DNA from 4 places in the [Pantoea] beijingensis genome. Region 3 is predicted to be linked to each of the others. Evidence: predicted binding sites of a transcription regulator. Region 3 holds the regulator's gene; each other region holds the start of a gene.
What was found. Region 3 encodes CRP, which controls carbon source genes, mostly activating them, when cyclic AMP is high. Its sites were predicted from a motif close to ATGTGANNNNNNTCACAT; they were not measured.

Region 1 (3,443 bases), 1.4 Mb from region 3:
ATACCCGAAAGATTTCAGCGTGTGGCAAGGCGGCAAGCCGAAGCCAGCCCGATGAGCTTACGCCGGTAAGTAATTCGGGGGCTGAGCGCAGCCAACACCGCCACGCATCGTGAGATGAAGGGATACCCTAAAGATTTCAGCGTGTGGCAAGGCGGCAAGCCGAAGCCAGCCCGATGAGCTTACGCCGGTAAGTGATTCGGGGGGATGAGCGCAGCCAACACCGCCACGCATCGTGAGATGAAGGGATACCCGAAAGATTTCAGCCTGTGGCAAGGCGACAAGCCGAAGCCAGCCCGATGAGCTTACGCCGGTAAGTGATTCGGGGGGGCTGAGCGCAGCCAACACCGCCACGCGTTGTGAGATGAAGGGATACCCGAAAGATTTCAGCGTGTGGCAAGGCGGCAAGCCGAAGCCAGCCCGATGAGCTTACGCCGGTAAGTGATTCGGGGGGCTGAGCGCAGCCAACACCGCCACGCGTTGAAAGATGAAGGGGATCAGGGTTGGTCATCAAGCTGCAGTGCTACATACAACAACAGTCTGTCGTCAAAATTACCCAAATTAAGCCCCGTCAGCTCCGAGATTTTATTCAGCCGATATTCCAGCGTATTACGATGAATAAATAACGCCTTTGCAGTGGCTGATGGTTGCACATTGTGGCTGAACCACGCAATTAGCGTACGTCGCAGTAGGCCATTGCCGTCCATCGATTTCAATTTAGCGAGCGGACGTGATAATTCATTCGCCTGCCAGCCGCCGCGTAAGCTATCCAGCAGTACCGGCAGCACCAGATCCTGATAAAAATAGCTACGCTGCTCGGGCATACGCTGTTTTCCCACCGCCATCGTGGTATGCGCGGTACGATAAGAACGCGCAATACTTCCCGGTCCGGTAAAAAAGTTACCCAAGGCGATACGCATGCGTAAATGACCACTCTCTTTCATCCGTGAAAGCAGTTGCTCAACGCGGCGCTGATGATCGTCACGATCGTAGCGCCCGTGAGTATTAAGCGCAGGCTTCAGTACCACCATTTCAGTTAAAGAGACAATCGCGATCAGATTATCCCGCTCTGGAGTGGTCAGTAGTGTTTGTAGCTGCTGTAGCTCAGACATTGCGCTCTCCACGCCTAACTGTCCGCTATCCACTTCGACAACGGCAACGACACGCGGTTGGTTGAGATCGATCCCCAATCGCTGTGCCCATTCAGTTAGCGCGGGAGATAGTATTTCGCTACGAATTAAGTTCAATACCAGCTCTTCACGTAAGCGACTGTCCTGTGCCAGCATGTGGAGTAATCGCGCCTGCTCTAACATCATCTCAGCAGTCATACAGACCAGCTCGCCATAATGTCGCAATGACAGGGGATCCCCCGTTAGGCCAATCACCCCGACAATTTCGCCGTCGATTCGCAACGGCAGGTTTACCCCAGGACGTACGCCATGCAGATGCTTCGCCACCGCATCATCAATATCCACTACGCGCGCCTGTGATAAAACCAGTAACGCACCTTCGTGCAATTCACCGATACGTTCGCGGTCGCCGCTGCCTACAATACGACCTCGCGCATCCATCACATTGACATTGCTGTCGATAATTTTCATGGTGCGCGCAACAATGTCCTGAGCAAGACGGGTGTTCAGATGATAGTTGGGCATCAGTTACTCCTGCAAAACAGCGGACTCATCAGCATACGCCCGTGAATGCCTCTGGGCATGTGCAAATGCACAACACGCGATATCTACTCGTGAAAATGCGGGGAAAATCACAAATTTCCCAGTGATAGATGAAGGTTTTGAATACCGCAAAGCGCAAGATTGAACGCCTGAATAATCAGGGCCGTAACACGCTCTTAAGGCCTCAGGAGAAGACGAGATTGAAACGCAGGAAACGTGCCGGGAATGAACCCGGCACGGAGAAGCATATTACTGCATAACCAGATAAATTGAGCTATCACCACGCTGGATATTCAGTGCCAATACCGAAGGCTTCGTATCCAGAATCTTACGCAGCTCTCCCAGGTTAGCAACTGGCTGCTGATTGACGCCAAGGATCACGTCATCTTTCTTCAGACCAATACGCGCTGCAGCCGTGTTAGGTTTAACGCTATCAACCTTCACACCTTTCTGACCGCTAGCCACCACATTGCTGAGATCGGCCCCTTCAATACCGGTATAGATAGCACCAGAATCAACCTTTCCCTGTGCACTTTGCTGCAGTTCAACGTTCACCGTCAGCGGTTTACCATCACGGATAAGGCCCAACGCCATTTTCGTGCCAACAGGTAGCGTCCCAATCTGAGCCCTCAACGCTGAAAAACTGGAAATCGGTTTGTTATTAAGCGAAACGATCACATCGCCCGCTTTGATACCGGCCTTCGCTGCAGAAGACTGTGGTTGAACCTGGCTTACAAACGCTCCACGCTGTGCATCAACCTTCATCGCTTTGGCCAGCTCTGAGTTCAGCTCGGTCCCCATAATACCCAGTTCACCGCGCTTGACCTGGCCATATTCCACCATTTGCCCGGTCAGGTTTTTTACCATATTACTTGGGATCGCAAATCCGATACCAATATTGCCACCGTCCGGTGCAAGAATGGCCGTATTAATACCGATCAGCTCACCATTAAGGTTAACCAACGCGCCGCCGGAATTCCCCCGGTTAATCGCCGCATCAGTCTGTATAAAGTTTTCATAATTTTCGACGTTTAGCCCACTGCGGCCTAAAGCAGATACAATCCCGGACGTCACCGTTTCTCCCAGCCCATAGGGGTTGCCGATCGCTACGGTATAATCGCCGACGCGGAGATCGTCAGAGTCCGCAATCTTAATTGCCGTGAGGTTTTTAAAATCCTGCAACTGGATCAAGGCAATATCAGAGCGAGGATCTTTACCGATTACTTTCGCCTCATATTTGCTGCCGTCGCTGACCTGCACCTGGATTTTAGTCGCATTATCCACCACATGGTTATTGGTCACGACATAGCCTTTAGCAGCATCAATGACCACCCCCGAGCCCAGCGCACGGAATTTTTGCTGCTGGCTATCATCACCACCGCCCTGTCCAGCTCCACCCTGACATAAAGGGGAACTCTGGAAAGGTGATCCCTCCTGGCAGAAAGGAGAATTATCCCCAAAAAATTGTTGGAATTGCTGCGGTACACGCGATGTTTTGACTGTCGTACTGCCCTCTACGTTAATGCTGACAACAGATGGCATAACGTTCTCCAGCATCGGTGCCAGGCTTGGCAACTGCTGGTTTGAGGAAGAAGCTGTTTCAGCAGCCACGGCACTCACGGAACTCATCGCCATTCCCAGGCTCAGCGCAAGCGCACTCAATACTAGCGTTGTTTTTTTCATTCGTTGGTTTCTCGTATATGAACTATGATGCGGACCATTGCTGTGGTCGTAAGATGAGATTAAATTTTTAGCGCGAAGTTCATGCTAACG
Region 2 (3,443 bases), 1.2 Mb from region 3:
GACGGAACGCATCGTTATCGGGAAAAATATCGAAGCCGGGAATGGATTCTAATTTATCGAGGGTCCCTCCCGTATGCCCCAAGCCACGGCCCGAAATCATCGGCACATAACCGCCGCAGGCCGCTACCATCGGCCCCAGCATTAACGATGTCACATCGCCTACGCCACCGGTGGAATGTTTATCAACAACGGGCCCGTTAAGATTGAGCGTTTGCCAGCTCAGCACTGAACCTGAATCGCGCATCGCCATGGTCAATGCCACACGTTCTGGTAGCGACATGTCGTGAAAATAGATGGTCATTGCCAACGCGGCAATTTGGCCTTCTGAAACACTATTGTCGCGTACGCCATTAATAAAGAAGCGGATTTCATCTTCATTCAGCGTCAGACCATCACGTTTCTTACGAATAATTTCTTGTGGCAAAAACAAGGTAACCCCCTGTTTACAGTGGAAATACGACTGTGCAATCGCTGGCAAGTTCGATCAGGTTGCAGCTTATCAGTACTGGCTGTCGCTGGTCGCACCATGATAACCCGCTGCGCTCAGCAGACTGGCGAGCAGGCTTGATGCGCCAAAGCGAAAATGACGAGCATCCGCCCAGTCGCTACCAAGTATATCGTCTGCCAATTTCAGGTAGATCGCCGCATCTTCAGCAGTGCGTACGCCGCCTGCAGGTTTAAAGCCAACATTGGCCTTCACGCCCTTGTCACGAATAACGCGCATCATGATCTCAGCAACTTCCGGCGTAGCGTTTACCGACACTTTACCCGTGGAGGTTTTGATAAAATCAGCGCCCGCATCAATAGCGATCTCAGAAGCCTGACGAATCAACTCAGCCTTTTGCAGCTCGCCAGTTTCAATAATCACTTTTAGCAGGACATTGGCTTCGGCACAGGCCGCTTTACACGCCTTAACCAGCACAAAGCCAGTCTGCGTATCGCCAGCAATAAGGGTGCGGTAAGGAAACACGACATCGACCTCATCCGCGCCATAGGCGATCGCCGCACGGGTTTCGGCCACGGCAATATCAATATCATCGTTGCCGTGAGGAAAATTGGTCACTGTCGCAATACGGATGTCCGGCGTGCCCTGCTCTGCTAACGTCTTACGAGCAATGGGGATGAAACGCGGGTAAATACAGATAGCGGCCGTACTCCCGGCGGGCGATTTGGCCTGATGACAGAGCGCAATCACTTTCTCCGCAGTGTCATCATCATTAAGCGTGGTCAGGTCCATCAGTTTTAGCGCACGCAGCGCCGCAGCGGTTACATCAGTCATAATGCTCTCCAGTAAACAGATTCAGCAAGTCCCGACACTCGGATACTTGCCATGAGGTCTTGGTTCCATGAAGAGGGTTAAAATCCATTTCACTGCGATAAGCGGCAGAGGCCCGCATTGATGTTAAGATTCTAACAGGCGGCATGCGATTATTAATGTGCTTAGAATCACATTTAAATAAGATAGCGCCACCTTCATATCAATATATATGTGACACATGTCACGTATATAAGCCATATCCTCTTCAGGTTATCGCGCGGACGTCAATTTCTCGCACAACCCTTGAATGTTATTATTTTAACACTTATGAGTAAAAATGACAGCAATAAAGGGTAGTACAGAAGGGAACACGTGGAATTCCGCAGGCTGATGGAGAAAAATACATTCCAAATGTTATAAATCAAACATTGCTTGTGAGTTTTTTCGCAAGGCTTCGGCAATGATTTCCGGTGCTTCCTGGCGTAATTCACACAGAGCTTGCCAGATTTGCTTAACACGTTCAGGACGATTGGGCTGTCCCTGAAATCCGTTTAATGGCATATCGGGCGCATCGGTTTCCAGCAGCAATGATGCCAGGGGTAAACGCGCAATCGTTTCGCGTGTTTTGCTGGCCCGGGGGTAAGTAATCGTACCGCCAACACCAATTGCATAGCCGGCTTTAACAAAAGCCTGCGCTTGCTGGAGGCTTCCGGCAAAGCCATGAACAACACCACCACGTGGCACGCGGATACGGCGAAGATGCATCACTAATTTGTCATGGGTACGACGTGAATGAAGGATCACCGGCAGTTGATAATCACGCGCCAGCATTAACTGAGCGTCCAGTAATGTCTGTTGTTTTGTGAAAAGCGGGTTTTCCATATAAAGATCAAGCCCGATTTCGCCAATTGCGACCAGCTTTCCCGTCCTCTGTTTCAGATGTTGCTCTAGCGTGGCCAGATCGGATTCCTGGTGAGTAGCAATCATGATCGGATGCAAGCCCAGCGCGGCATAAAGCGGTGGATAGTTATCCGCCAGCGACAGTACCGTATGGAAACGCGCAGCTTCCGTGGCCGGAACAATAATTTTCTCCACGCCAGCGTCGGCGGCCTGTTGAAGGCTTTCGCATTCTTGCCCCCGAAAAGGGGGAAAATCAAAGTGACAGTGCGTATCAATAAAATTCATGCCAAAGAATCCGTATCATAATCTGCATCATTTCCCGCGACGGGTTCATCCGGCTGAAGGGGGTCATTTGCGGCCCTATCGGGGGGCGTCATCACGGGATGGCGCTCGACCGCCGCACCATCATCCAGCCATTGACCGAGCGTCGCCAGAAAGTAGCGCCCACAACGGCGTCCCAAATGGTAATCATGATTTAGTGAAACCACGCGACTACCAAGGGCGCTGCTGGCCAACGGCTTCGGTGGGAAAATCTCAAGAATACGTAACTTGCCTGGCGGCTGTTCAATAAATTGCTGGATCTGGTGGTAACTTTTTTCATGCAACTGCAGCACGTTAACCATCGGCTGTAGTGAACTGTCACTCAGCCAGCGCTCCATACGTTTCAGCCATTGAGGCGTGTAATACATCTGTGAAGGCACTGTGCGAATGACCACAATAGTGTCCGCACCGCGCCGCGCCGCTTCACGTACCGGTATCGCATCTGTAATGCCGCCATCAAGATAGCTAATGCCGTTAAGTTCTACACCGGGTCGATAAAAACCGGGGATCGCGCTGGAGGCTTTAATAATATTCAGCCAGTTCTCTGCCGTGGGAGCGAAATAACCCGGTGAATAATCATCGCTACGGCAGGCGCACATATAGAACTCTTTACCGGCAAGAAAGTGTTTTTCTGCCATCGTCATCGCCAGTGGAAGCTCTTTTGATGTGATATCGACCAACCAGTCGAGATCGATCAAATGACCTCCACGAACAAAACGCAGGGGATCAAAGAAGAGTTTGTTGGTGGTGTAGCGAGTAATAACCCGTCGCGCATAGCCTGCCTGCCCACAAATAAAAGCCGAAAGATTTTGCGCCCCGGCAGAAGTGCCGAGCAAAAGCTGAAAAGGATTAAAATTGGCACGTTGAAATTCGTCCAGCACCCCTGCGGTAAAAATCCCACGCTGGCCGCCACCTTCGCAGACCAATGCAATTTTACCCGGTTTAAAAGGGGTTAACGCTAAAG
Region 3 (3,443 bases):
TTTTCTCCAGTGCCTGCAGCTGCTTATCCATACTAAAGCGCTCGGGTAGCCGATGGTAAAGAATATCATCGGCTAGCGTACGAAGCCGGGCCGCTATCGCCTGTGCATTCCAGCGAATCACCGCTTCAGCATGGCTGCGTTCAACCAGTTTTTGCACCTCATCCGGTAGCGACAGGCTGACGGCAATATGCTCCTGCAGATCGAGTGCCACTTGAAATGCACGCGTCAGTCGCTTATGACTGCTGTGGCGGTTTGCCGCCAGCATATGCATCTGCTGATAGCAGATGGTGATCAGGTCCACCGCTCTCTGCTGTCGTACTAACAGAGGTGGTAGTGCTTTTTCAGGGTCGGTGAGCTGTGTTAGCAAGCTATATTTTGCTTCACAGTAGTCGGCCAGTTCACGATAGAGCAGGCTGATCGTTTCGCGCATTGGTTGCTCTTTCCACAGCCAAAACCAGAACCAGTTAAATGCGCCATACCAGATTGTACCGAGTATATAGAGCAGGGGAGGCTCCCATACCGCCATGTGGCCAATAAGGCTGAGCGTAAAAATTCCGGCAATCAAGGACGCGGGGAGAAGCCGTGCATGTAACGGGCTAATTTCTCCGGTCACACCCAGCAGCATGGCCATAGCAAACAGGATTGCAGGCAAAGGGAGCTGGTGTTGCGTCATCCACTGGATCAGAAAACTACTGAGAGCAAATAAGCCACCGCCGATAATCAGCCGCTTAAAAAAGCGTTTGTGTGGCGTATCGAGCCCGGCAATATTGCAGCAGGCGGGGACTAACGAGAAGAGCAGTCCTTTTTGGAGATCGCCAAGCAGCCAGCCAATGGCCACCGGTAAACACAGCACTAGCGTCTGGCGCAGCGCATAGTTTATTTCAGGGTGATAAATGATTCTCCGCCACATCAGGTTATCGCAATATAAAAAAACGGCGTGATAGCAACATCACGCCGTGGGTCGGGATGAATTAACGTGTGCCGTATACAACAATCGTTTTGCCGTGTGCGGAAATCAGGTTTTGATCTTCCAGCATTTTCAGGATACGGCCGACGGTTTCACGCGAGCAGCCGACGATTTGACCAATCTCCTGACGGGTGATTTTGATCTGCATACCGTCTGGATGCGTCATGGCATCCGGTTGTTTAGCCAGATTGAGCAGCGTTTGCGCAATACGCCCCGTCACGTCAAGGAAAGCTAAATTACCTACTTTTTCTGAGGTGACCTGCAGGCGACGCGCCATTTGGGAAGAGAGACGCATCAGAATATCAGGATTGACCTGAATCAGCTGACGGAATTTTTTGTAAGAAATTTCAGCCACTTCACAGGCTGTTTTGGCCCGAACCCAAGCACTACGTTCCTGGCCTTCTTCAAAGAGGCCAAGCTCGCCAATGAAATCGCCCTGGTTGAGATAAGAGAGGATCATCTCTTTGCCTTCTTCATCCTTAATCAGCACTGCTACAGAGCCCTTCACGATGTAGTAGAGCGTTTCCGCCTTTTCACCTTGGTGAATCAGCGTACTTTTGGATGGATACTTGTGAATATGGCAATGTGACAGGAACCATTCGAGAGTCGGGTCTGTTTGCGGTTTGCCGAGAACCATTCGCTGTTATCCTCTATTGTAATCGTGCCCTAAATACAGGGAGGGTATTCCCTGCCAGGCGTTGAAATATTCAAGCGTTTTCCTATCAGGAATTTTATCCGGGCATCTGCTCATTATGTTGTCCCACTTTCGCCGGACTGATTACCCGTCATACTTCGGACTGCAAGTTTTTGGCTGCGTTGTCTTACATGTGGGTATACCCGCTTACCACCATCCTGCTACCCGTGCTCTTCAGGGTATATATGAGTTGGCAAAATATTACAACTTCGTTTGTAGCACAGCTTTCGCTAAGTGTCTCCTGTTGTCTCGCTTCAGCATGAAGTGAATTGCATAGCGTTGCCGTTTTTTCTTGTAAAGCGTAGTCTGAAGTCAACCGGACGAATCAGGAGATGAATGTTATGCAGGCGCGTGTAAAGTGGGTAGAAGGGCTGACTTTTTTAGGTGAATCTGCATCCGGGCATCAGGTGCTGATGGATGGTAATTCCGGTGATAAAGCGCCCAGTCCGATGGAGATGGTATTAATGGCCGCGGGGGGATGCAGTGCAATTGACGTGGTTTCCATCCTGCAAAAAGGGCGCCACGACGTGGCTGACTGTGAAGTGAAATTGACGTCCGAGCGGCGCGAAGAGGCACCGCGTCTTTTTACCCACATTAATGTGCATTTTATCGTTAGTGGCGCCGGATTGAATGATAAAGCGGTGGCACGCGCGGTCGACCTGTCGATAGAAAAATATTGCTCGGTGTCGCTGATGCTGGGTAAAGGTGTAGAGATCACGCACAGCTATGAAGTCATCGAACTGTAATATAGCCCGCAGGGCGGATTGCGATCCGCCACTGCAGTGTTCCTGCCAGCCTTGGCTGGCTTGACGAGTTACTCAATTTTTTTCCCTTCAATCAGACGCTTAACCAGCGGCCCCATGATCAATTCCATCGCCAGCCCCATCTTGCCTCCCGGTACCACCAGAGTATTAATATGGGAAATGAACGATCCCTGGATCATCGCCAGCAGGTAAGGGAAATCAATGTCCTCCAGCCCACGGAAATGGATCACCACAAAGCTTTCATCCAACGAGGGAATATCTCGTGCGGCGAAGGGATTTGAGGTATCGACGGTCGGCACGCGCTGGAAGTTAATGTGGGTTCGTGAAAACTGCGGCGTGATGTAATTGATATAATCTTCCATGGATCGTACGACAGAATCCATTACTGCCTCACGCGAATGACCGCGCTCGCTGGTGTCGCGAACCAGTTTCTGGATCCATTCCAGGTTAACGATCGGCACTACGCCCACCAGCAGATCGACTTTCTCCGCCACATTGTGCTGCTGGGTTACCACGCCACCGTGCAGCCCTTCATAGAACAGCACATCAGTGGGTTCCGGTAGCGGTTGCCACGGCGTAAAGGTGCCAGGCACTTGATTCCACGGCACGGCTTCATCGTACGTGTGCAAATATTTACGTGAGTTACCGCGACCACTGCGGCCATATTCGCTAAAGGTTTCTTCCAGTAGCCCGAAGTCGTTTGCTTCCGGTCCGAAATAGCTAATATGGCGCCCTAAATCACGAGCTTTACGGATTGCCAGATCCATTTCCGGACGGGTATAGCGATGAAAGCTATCACCTTCCAGTTCGGCTGCATGCAAATTAAGCTGCTGGAAGATTTTGCGGAAGGCGAGGCTGGTCGTCGTGGTTCCTGCGCCGCTTGAACCCGTGACCGCAATAACCGGGTGTCTGGATGACATAATAGAACTCCCTGAGAAAATTCGGGCGAAGTGCATTGTTATCACGTTTAGCGCAGCAAAGTCATCTCCGTCGCTTTTTGATGCAAAAAAAGCAACAC
Region 4 (3,443 bases), 260 kb from region 3:
GGTGATCCTGGCCGTCATCAAAACTGTCACCCAGTGCAGCGTCAACTTTCTGACGATTATCTGCGCTGCGGTTGGCTTCTACCAGACGCGCAGTGAGGTCGGTGTAAAGTCCGCTATCCAGAAAATTGCTCAGCGAAATATGCTGTGCGTGTGGTGCTTGACGCATCGCACGTTCAGTAAGGTCACGGTGTGTAATCACCAGGTCAACGTCACCGGGTAAGCTGTTGATCGCAGAGTTGGTGACGGAAATATTGCTAAGGCCAGCATCGTTGACTTTTTTACGCAGCACGCCAGCACCCATGGCACTGGAACCCATCCCGGCATCACAGGCCACAATGATTTTACGTACGTGGCTCAGATCGCTGTTCAGGCCGTCAGCCGTTTGGCCTGCCACAGGGCTCTGACCTTTTGCGGTTGCTTTCATATCCTGCATGCGGCGGGTTGCTGCTTCAATATCATCCTCATCTTTGACCTTGCTGGTTTTCAGCAGGATACAGGAGATGACAAAGGAGACGGCAAAGGCAGCGACGATAGCGGCAATGTTAGCGAAGTAAGCCCCTTTTGGCGTCATGGCCAGCACCGCCAGGATAGAGCCTGGCGAGGCCGGAGAAACCAGGCCGCCGTTTAACAGCGTCAGGGTAAAGACGCCGGTCATACCACCTAAAATTACCGCAATAATCAGACGTGGGCTCATCAGAACATAGGGGAAGTAAATCTCGTGGATGCCGCCCAGGAAGTGAATAATGGCAGCGCCACCCGCAGATTGCTTCGCATTACCGCGACCAAAGATCATATACGCGATCAGCACGCCTAAACCTGGACCTGGGTTAGCTTCGATCAGGAAGAAGATCGACTTACCGGCTTCACTCGCCTGTTGAATGCCCAGCGGAGAGAAGATACCGTGGTTTATCGCGTTATTGAGGAACAGGATTTTTGCCGGTTCGACAAAGATTGACGTTAGCGGTAACAGATTGTTCTGCACCATCAGGTTCACGCCAGCAGCGAGCAGGTGTGATAACCCTTCAACTAATGGACCAATGGCAAGGAAGGCGAGGATAGCCAACAACATACCGATGATTCCGGCAGAGAAGTTGTTAACCAGCATCTCAAAGCCGCTTTTGATTTTACCGTCAACCACACGGTCAAAAGACTTGATGGCCCAGCCGCCTAATGGCCCGGCAATCATGGAGCCAAGGAACATCGGCATGTCGGCACCCACGATAACCCCCATCGTGGTGATGGCACCCACTACGCCGCCACGATCGCCACCGACTAAACGGCCACCGGTAAAACCAATCAGTAACGGTAGCAGGTAGGTAATCATTGGACCAACCAGTTTTGCCATACTTTCGTTTGGCAGCCAACCGGTTGGAATGAACAGTGCTGTGATGATACCCCAGGCGATAAACGCCCCGATATTTGGCATCACCATGTTGCTCAGAAAGCGACCAAAGCTCTGAACTTTGACCTTCACTGATGAAGACATAAAACACACCCCTTATTGTTACGCGCTGACAAATAAGAGAGCGCGTTGATTTTTGTTTGCGATGTCACGGCGGGGAGCCGTCGATATGACTGTTGTACGCGGACTTTAGCATGCCAATATGACGCTGCGTAGTGAGGTGGTTTAGTGTGATTCATATCACACTATTGCGTGGCACTATGGGGGGTATTTAGTGACATTGATCACATAAAAATAGTGTAAAAAAACGACGCTGATTATTATTTGCGCTTAAACAAGGCCTAAATGTGATGTTAGTCACCTTTTCATCTTTCCTTTTTGTTATTGAAATGTGATGTGTGTCACAAAATATTTTTGGTTGAAAATGCGGCGAATCACAAATTGCCGATTTGGGGACGTCGTGAAATGATGCACTGTAATTTTCTTACGCGCTTTGTAGCAAAAACCACGCAGAATGAATAAGAGCCGATGACGTTCGGCTCTGTGATCGTTCGCGAAAATAACGCGTTTATCGGTCGGAAGTGCGTACGCTCAACCGCCGCCGTTATCAGTGGTCAACATGGCGGCGGATGACGTTACGATGGAAAGTTTAAAAACCGTTTTGCAGTGCGCGTTGCGCCTGAGCCAATGCATCACCCTTTGTCGAAAGATTGCTCATAATCGTATTGTACTGAGCGACCTGATCGCGCGTCTGGAATTGAATGCCGCCATTGTTAAAACTGACATTCGATCCCTGTTGCTGTAGATAATCACCGGCCTGGATAACATCCTGACTCAGCGATTGCAGCGCTGGAAGTAGGGGTGTCAGTGCATCTGCAGGTTGCGTTACCACGCGCGTATAAACGTTGTTATAGACCGATTGTAGATCTTCCGGCTGTTTAAGCGCAGCTTTACTGGTATCTGCCTGACTTTTGGCGCTTTGAATTTGCTGCGCCAGTACGTTCAATGAACCACTGGCCTGACGCAGGCTATCACGATGCGACAGATAATCCTGTGGCATACGGATTGCGTTAAGCTCATCAACAACCGGTTTTAATCCGGCCTCAACGGCTTTGTTAGCCTGCTGTGAGAATCCATACAGGATTGCATAATCACTGACGTAATTGCCAAATTTCTGCTTCTGATCTTCGCTGAGGCTGGGTAAATGTTCGCCGCTGCGCATCACGGTATTCTGCAGAAAATCAATAAAGGCTTTACGCTGATCCGGCTCTTTATCACCACAGCCGGTAAGCTGGAAAACCAGCAATAGTGCCGTCAATGGCACCCACAAACGTGTCCATACGCGGGAGATTCCTGCCGCCATAAATAAACTCCTGTCATTGAGAAGGCCTAACCACCTGAAAAAGCTTATCAACAGCACCGTTAGCTGCCGCTACAGGATAGTCTATTGCATTGGCTTATACTCGTCATATTTCACGTTGCAGGTGTCTCATGGGGTTGTGTGAGCGTTCCGATATTACTCAGTAAGTGAGTCTGTATGCCACAAATGACAGAGGTGTTTTTATTTCTTGACTCATACTTTTTATAAAAATGCCACTGCTGATGTTTCTTTCTTTGATTTATGTCAAATTTCACCGCTTTTGAAAATCCACAAGGACAAAGTAAGTAAAAGGAGCGCTAAAAACACTTACCGATTATCACTAAAAATTATGAGGCTATTTTTCGGGTATACTTCCTGCTGCGGGTGTATTGATTTTGCTTCTCATCTGCTTATGAAAAAATACTAATTAAACAATAGCTTACCATTTAAGTCTGTACCTACAGATTCCCCCGTCTTAATTTTTCCCTGCAAGCGTCTGGGTAATTCGTTGTGCAATATTTTCAGCGAAGAGAAATTGAGATGGATATTTAGATATTTCTGTAGCAGTCACTATACACAGTAAATAATTATTCCTGGAATATTAGAATGTTAGTTTTAAACAGCAACGTTATAAACAAAAGAAAAAGAAATACTATTGCCTGCCTGGTTTCCCTTGCCTTA

Region 1: J1C60_RS14235 (CdaR family transcriptional regulator) is a predicted target of CRP. The motif match lies at 1,748-1,765, and genes of this name have one in related genera.
Region 2: deoC (deoxyribose-phosphate aldolase) is a predicted target of CRP. The motif match lies at 1,435-1,452, and genes of this name have one in related genera.
Region 4: J1C60_RS00475 (PTS mannitol transporter subunit IICBA) is a predicted target of CRP. The motif match lies at 1,675-1,692, and genes of this name have one in related genera.

Annotation. Positions count from the first base shown of each region.
Region 1 is NZ_CP071409.1:3,120,985-3,124,427, forward strand. Features, by position in the region: gene J1C60_RS14235 (CdaR family transcriptional regulator) at 495-1,652, opposite strand; gene degP (serine endoprotease DegP) at 1,920-3,353, opposite strand.
Region 2 is NZ_CP071409.1:3,325,200-3,328,642, forward strand. Features, by position in the region: gene deoA (thymidine phosphorylase) at 1-430, opposite strand, end outside; gene deoC (deoxyribose-phosphate aldolase) at 500-1,279, opposite strand; gene J1C60_RS15030 (TatD family hydrolase) at 1,673-2,443, opposite strand; gene J1C60_RS15035 (patatin-like phospholipase family protein) at 2,440-3,443, opposite strand, start outside.
Region 3 is NZ_CP071409.1:367,982-371,424, forward strand. Features, by position in the region: gene J1C60_RS01560 (YccS/YhfK family putative transporter) at 1-910, opposite strand, end outside; gene crp (cAMP-activated global transcriptional regulator CRP) at 972-1,604, opposite strand; gene J1C60_RS01570 (OsmC family protein) at 2,003-2,407, shown strand; gene J1C60_RS01575 (phosphoribulokinase) at 2,476-3,345, opposite strand.
Region 4 is NZ_CP071409.1:103,523-106,965, forward strand. Features, by position in the region: gene J1C60_RS00475 (PTS mannitol transporter subunit IICBA) at 1-1,486, opposite strand, end outside; gene J1C60_RS00480 (DUF3053 domain-containing protein) at 2,052-2,765, opposite strand; gene J1C60_RS00485 (hypothetical protein) at 3,369-3,443, shown strand, end outside.